Regions from separate parts of the Pseudomonas sp. BN414 genome, predicted to be linked through region 2. Evidence: riboswitches for the same ligand, from Rfam matches in the RefSeq annotation. Region 2 holds a riboswitch; the other holds the start of a gene.
The links. Region 2 has a riboswitch for cobalamin ahead of E8E95_RS17750 (CbtB-domain containing protein). Riboswitches for the same ligand answer to the same signal wherever they lie in the genome.

Region 1 (3,401 bases), on a different contig from region 2:
TGCTCTCTGCTCTGGATCGTCAGCGTGCCGGGGGCGATGTGCGCGAACCCCATGGCGGTTACTCGGCGGTGTTCAGCAATGAGCAACTGCGTGAGGACACTGCCGCGATGTTGCAGGAGCGGGTAGCGGGCATGTCGCTGGATAACTTCCTGGTGCGCCCGAAGCGCCGTTGGGTGGAGCGCTTCGCCCGGATGGATGCCTGGCAAGCCCTGGATGACGCCAGTCTGCGCGACTTGAGTGAGCACATTTCCGGACTTCCCAGCACACTGCCGGACGAGGATGAGGAGGCCAAGCGCTTCGACCTGTTGTTGTTGCGCCTTCAGTTCTGCGTGCTGAATGCCGAGCCGGGCTTTGCCCGTCTGAGTGAAAAGGTCCGAGAGATTGCCGGAGCGTTGCTGGAGCAGACCAGCATTCCGGCCATCGCCGAGCAGGTGTTATTGATCGAAGCGGTAGCCGGCGAGGAGTGGTGGCAGGACGTCACTGTCTCAATGCTGGAGCAGGCCCGGCGCAAGCTGCGCGCTCTGATCAAGCTGCTGGAGAAGCGCAAGGGGACGGTGGTGTACAGCAACTTCGAGGATGAGCTGGGGGATATCAGCGAGACGGTCATGCCGTCGATGACCACCCCGGCCAGCTTCGAGCGCTTCCGTGAGAAGGCCCGCGCGTTTCTGCGTGCCCATGAGGATCATTTGTCCTTGCGCAAGCTGCGGCGTAATCAGCCGCTGACGGCGATGGACCTGGAGGCCCTGGAGCAGATGCTGGTGGAGAGCGGTGGCGGTGCCGGCGAAATCCACCGCGCCAAGGAGCAGGCCCATGGTCTGGGGCTGTTCGTGCGCTCGCTGGTGGGGCTGGACCGGGAAGCTGCGGTCGAAGCCTTGTCTGGCTTCATCGGCGGCAGGACCCTGAGCGGCAACCAACTGGAGTTTGCCAATCTGGTGATCCAGCACCTGACGGAGTTTGGCGTGATGGAGGCCAGCCGGTTGTACGAGTCCCCCTTTACCGACCTGACTCCCGCCGGGCCGGATGGCCTGTTCAGTTCGGAACAGGTGGATGAGTTGGTGGCCGCGTTGGGGCGGGTCAGGTCGTCGGCGATGGTGGCATAGCGGGTGAATCACGCATTGCCGCTCCACCATCGATGTCATGGGGTAGCGGAGCAAGTGGACGTGAACAGTGACTTCCACCCTACACGCTGCGCGTCCCGCCCTTGCGGGTGATGTCAAGCGCGAATGAAGGGGACAACGTAGCGTGGATCACGCTTTACCGATCCACCACCAGCGCTCGCCGGCAACACCGCTGGTGGAAGTGAAAAGCGACTTCCACCCTAGGAGTTCGATTCGCTGGGAACGCCGCCATCCGATTTGACGCTACCCCGCGCACCCTCTAACCTTCGCCGCTGCCTCAGGTGCCCCTTGGCTTGTGCTAAAGGGGTGAAACAGGGAAGCCGGTACATTCCTTCGAAGAATCCGGCGCTGCCCCCGCAACGGTAGGCGAGTAGAACGCCGCAATCGGCCACTGTGCCCCAGGCATGGGAAGGCGCGGCACGGGAGCTTCGGCTCCACTCGCAAGCCCGGAGACCGGCCTGTCGCAAACAGGGCATCGGAGTCATCCGCATGCAGTTCCCTTTATAGATGTCGCGCGGGTGGCACGACGGAGATCCCTATCTTGATTCGCAAGCCTTTCATCAGGCCGGCGGCGCTTGCGCTGCTCGGCAGTTCCTCTATTTCTCCCTTGCTGGTCGCAGCGCCCCTGACGCTGGACGAGCAGGTGGTCACCGCGACCCGTAGCGAGCGGCCGGTGCGGGCCAGCCTGGCCGCCAGCACGGTCATTGACCGCGAAGAGATCGAACGCAGCCAGGCGCGCTCGGTGCCTGAGCTTCTGCAGAAAGTGCCGGGGGTGACCCTCAGCAACAACGGTGGACCGGGCAAGAACACCACCGTTTTCCTGCGCGGCAGCGAGTCCGACCACGTCCTGGTGTTGATCGATGGCATCAAGGTGGGTTCGGTGAGCGCCGGCATCACGGCCTTCCAGGACCTGCCGGTTGAGCTGATCGAACGCATCGAAGTGGTTCGCGGCCCGCGCTCCAGCCTCTATGGCTCGGAAGCCATCGGCGGCGTCATTCAGATATTCACCCGCAAGGGCGGAAAGGGTGGTGCCAAGCCCTGGTTCTCCGCTGGTTACGGCACCCATGACAGCTATGAAGGCAGCGCCGGCGTTTCAGGTGGTGACGACAAGGGCTGGTACAACCTCGGCGTCAGCAGCCAGGACACCGACGGCATCAATTCACGCCGGCAGGGCAGCGACTACTACGAGCCCGATGCGGACGGCTACCGCAATCTTTCCGGCAGCTTGCGCGCGGGCTATCGCTTCGAGAACGGCCTGGAACTCGATGGCACGTTGATGCGCGCAAAGGCCCACAACGACTACGACGATATCGACCAGTTCGGCTATTTCCACCCCCTCGGCGGGCACAACGCCAATGCCGACAACCGCCAGGAGTTGCTGGGCGGCCGCGCGCGTTTCAGCCCTGCGGAAATCTGGGACGTGACCCTGCAGGCGGGGCGTAGCGAAGACAAGACCACCAGCGAAACCGACGGCGTCTTCGACGCGCGTTTCAATTCCAAGCGCGACAGTGCTTCCTGGCTCAACGACCTGACCCTGGCCGAGGGGCACGTGCTGACCCTGGGCTACGACTGGCAGCGCGACCGGATCAGCAGTTCCACCGCCTTCGACAAGGACTCGCGCCTGAACAAGGGCTGGTTCGCCCAGTACCTGGGCGAGTACGGTCGCCAGGACTGGCAGCTCAGCCTGCGTCGTGACGACAACGAACAATTCGGTACCCACGACACCGGCAATGCCGCCTGGGGCTACGCGCTGACCGACGCGGTGCGCTTCAGCCTGAGCTACGGCACCGCCTTCAAGGCGCCCAGCTTCAACGAGCTTTACTACCCCGGCTACGGCAATCCCGACCTGGACGCGGAAACCTCGGAAAGCTTCGAGGCCGGCCTTGCCGGTCAGCATGATTGGGGTCGCTGGTCCATCAATGCCTATCGCACCCATGTGGACGACCTGATCGCCTACGACTCCAGCCTTGGCCTTTACGGCGGCCCCAACAACATCGGCAAGGCACGCATCGACGGCCTGGAGCTGGTAGTGGGTAGCCAGTGGCTGGGGTGGGACTGGAACGCCAACGCGACCTTCCTCGATCCTGAGAACCGTGAGTCGGGCGTCAATTCGGGCAACGATCTGCCGCGTCGCGCGCGGGAAATCTTCAACCTCGATCTGGACCGCCGCCTTGGTCGCTTCGGCATTGGTGCCACCCTGCATGCCGAAGGGCGCAGCTACAACGACTTGGCCAACCGCGAGCGTGTCGCCGGCTATGCCACGGTGGACCTGCGCGGCGAATA
Region 2 (3,401 bases):
CCGTTGTCATGGGCTTGCGTCAGCAGGGCGACTATCTCATCCAGGTGCAGTTCGGCGGTGTTCACCACCAGCTCGGCGCTGTGCCCCGCCAGCACCGCTTCGGGTACCAGCGATCCCGCGTAGAGAATCACCGGACAGGTGCGGATCAGCCGCTGGCCCTTGACCGTGATGAGTTCCGGATCGCCGGGGCCGGCGCCGATGAAGTAGACGGTCATGACCGTTAGGCCTCCAGATGAACACAGGCCAGCGCGCAAGTGGCGCTGGCGCTGCGACGTTTGTCGATCAACAGGGTGGCGCGAGTACCGAAGAGGGCCTCTGCCTGGGCCAGCGCGGCGGCCTCGGCCACTCCTGCGCTGCCGACGGCCTCGCGAACCTGCTCGGATGGCTGGCTCAGGCGAGACTCAAAGGCGGCGAGAATATCCAACGGAACGCCGTGCAGCGGCAATTTCAGTTGCTCGGCCAGGGCGATCAGCCCCGGCTCCACGGTCTTCGCCTCGTTGCTGGCCAGGGCAACCAGCTCATCAAGCGAGACGTCGGCCTCGGCAAGGCATTGCAGCAACAGGGCCCGCAACTCATCCGCCGCGCAGCCACGTCGGCAACCCAGTCCGGCAACCAGTTTCATGGGACGCATCATCGTAGGAGCGAGCTTGCTCGCGAACCGGGAGTTCCTTCGCGAGCAAGCTCGCTCCTACAGGCAGTCATGCTTGGGAGTGACGCTGGTACAGCCAGGCTGCGGCCCAGCCGAGCACCATCCAGAACGCGGCATTGGTGATCAGCGAAGCCACGATGAACTCGTGCCCCAGCGCTTCCGGCGCCAGGCTGGAGTGCACTTCGGGTTGTGGCGCGCCAATTACATGCGGAATCACCAGAACGACGATGCCGACCACACGCAGCGCCCAGTGATGGCCAAAGGCGATCAGGGCGAGACCCGCGGCAGTGGAGGCAGCGGTGCCGATCCACCAGGTCTGGCGGTGCGCCAGGTCGGCGGCTGCGGTACCGGGCAGTTCCGGTGGCAGGCCGAGTGACGGTGCGAGGGCAAAGGTGGCGAAACCGCCCAGGCCCCAGAGCAGGCCCTGCCAGGAACGGCTCGGGCCGCGCAAGCTGAACAGCCCGGCGAGGATCAGAGCGAAGCCAACGGCCACCACCAGGTTGCTGCCACCGGTGGACAGGGTCCGCTGCCAGCCATCTTCCGGGGCCCAGGCCTCGTCACTGTGTTCATGGGTGTGCGCGACAGCCACGCCGCCATGCTCATGGTCGTGCTCCACCTGTGCGGCAGGTTCGGCGCTTTCGTAGGTTTCCGCCTGGAGAATCAGCGGGGTTACCCAAAGGCTCTGCAGCAGGGTCAGCACCAGGGCGGCGATCAGGCCGGCGAAACCGGCGGTCTGGGCGATGCGCTTGATCATCCGGAAATCACTCAATGGCAGGGGAAAGCGGCACTGTGGCGGGTGTCGTGCGCGGCGTTGTGCACGGCTTCGACATGCGAGAAACCGGCGAAATACACCAGGGACAGGCCGACCAGGATAGTGCCAATAGCCAATACGAGGCGCTGGGCCAGGGTCGAGGAGGAAGCGGCGGAATGGGACAGGGTGCGGCTGGACATGGAGGTTCCCTCTGCATTGATAACGATACCGGCAGAGGAACGCGCGCGAGGGAAGCGGGCGCAGGCGCACCCAGATTTCCGGCTTGCGCCCGCCCACCGCGGGTTGCCAAAACGTGATCAGGCCGGTCTCCGGGCTCGCGACGCCTGCCAGGGGCAGGATGGGCATGCCTTCCCATGCCGTGTCGGCACAGTGGCGTACTTAACCCTACGATCGCTTACCGTTGCGGGGGCAGCGTCGGACTAGTCCTAAAAAGGACGCACCGACTTCCCGTTTCACCTCGCGTACGGCGACGCGAGGCACCTGAAAAAACCGTGCTAGGACATCACGAGTCCGATCAAGCGTCAACTGTCACGATTGACCGCCTCCCGCCTGCTGCGTAGCCTTCGCCCTTTCGAGGTTCTCCGGTCGATGCGCCGGAGCTAAGAGGGAACGTGGTCAAGGCCACGGCTGCCCCCGCAACTGTGAACAGCTGATGTCTTATCCACAGCCACTGCCCCACCCGGGGCGGGAAGGCGGAAAGACGGCGCGCCGCGCCAGGCTGTGAGCCAGGAGACCTGCCTCGACGAAATTTCAGACAACCGGGCGGGGTGATCCGGTGGCGAATTCGTTGCGCGGGGCGAGTCCCGCTGCGTTCGTCATGCCCGCCGACCGACCACGCAGAGGCGCGCATGAAAACCCTGGCCAAGCTCCCCGTCACCATCGTTACCGGCTTTCTCGGCGCCGGTAAGACCACCCTCCTGCGCCACATGCTGGACAACGCGGAAGGTCGCCGTATCGCGGTGATCGTCAACGAGTTCGGCGAGCTGGGCATCGACGGCGAAATCCTCAAGCAGTGCTCAATCGGATGCACCGAGGAAGAGGCCGTGGGCCGCGTCTTCGAGTTGGCCAACGGCTGCCTCTGCTGCACCGTGCAGGAAGAATTCTTCCCGGTGATGCGTGAGCTGGTGGCCCGTCGTGGTGACCTCGACCAGATCCTCATCGAAACCTCCGGCCTGGCGCTGCCCAAGCCGCTGGTCCAGGCCTTCCAGTGGCCGGAAATCCGCAATGCCTGCACCGTCGACGCCGTGATCACCGTGGTCGACAGTCCAGCCGTGGCCGCCGGCACCTTCGCCGCGCACCCCGAGCAGGTAGACGAGCAGCGCAAGCAGGACCCGAACCTCGACCACGAATCCCCCCTGCATGAGCTGTTCGAAGACCAGCTCGCCAGCGCCGACCTGGTGGTGCTGAACAAGGCCGACCTGCTCAGCCCGGAAGCCCTCGCCGCAGTACGCGCCGAAGTGGCCGAGGAACTGCCGCCGGCAGTGAAGATCGTCGAAGCCAGCTCCGGCAAAATCCCGCTCGATGTCCTGTTGGGGCTGAACGCCGAGGCCGAATTGCACATCGACAGCCGCCCCACTCACCACGACCACGAAGGTCATGAAGACCACGACCACGACCACGACGAGTTCGACTCCTTCCATGTCGACCTTCCGGAAGTCGAAGAAGCCGCGCTGATCGCCGCCCTCGGCCAGCTTGTGGAGCGCCATGCCGTCCTGCGAATCAAAGGTTTCGCCGCCATCCCCGGCAAACCCATGCGCCTGCTGGTCCAGGGCGTCGGCAAGCGCTTCGACAAGCACTTCGACCGTAAATGGCTGACCGACGAACCCCGTGGCACCCGCCTGGTGGTGATCGGTCAGGAGCTGGACCAGGCGGTGATCGTCAACGAACTGCGTACGGAGCTGGCATGAAACGCGTTCAACTCCCCTCTCCCTCCGGGAGAGGGGCCGGGGGTGAGGGCAACCTCCGCGCGCTGGGACTTCC

Region 1: another riboswitch for cobalamin. It lies ahead of btuB (TonB-dependent vitamin B12 receptor); the one in region 2 lies ahead of E8E95_RS17750 (CbtB-domain containing protein).

What each region holds. Positions count from the first base shown of each region.
Region 1 covers NZ_SSOL01000025.1:6,010-9,410, forward strand. Annotated here, with positions in the region: gene E8E95_RS02475 (DEAD/DEAH box helicase family protein) at 1-1,100, shown strand, start outside; cobalamin riboswitch at 1,381-1,595, shown strand; gene btuB (TonB-dependent vitamin B12 receptor) at 1,663-3,401, shown strand, end outside.
Region 2 covers NZ_SSOL01000070.1:94,695-98,095, forward strand. Annotated here, with positions in the region: gene cobM (precorrin-4 C(11)-methyltransferase) at 1-215, opposite strand, end outside; gene E8E95_RS17740 (cobalamin biosynthesis protein) at 221-622, opposite strand; gene E8E95_RS17745 (CbtA family protein) at 699-1,403, opposite strand; gene E8E95_RS17750 (CbtB-domain containing protein) at 1,415-1,600, opposite strand; cobalamin riboswitch at 1,703-1,920, opposite strand; cobalamin riboswitch at 1,979-2,178, shown strand; gene cobW (cobalamin biosynthesis protein CobW) at 2,270-3,328, shown strand.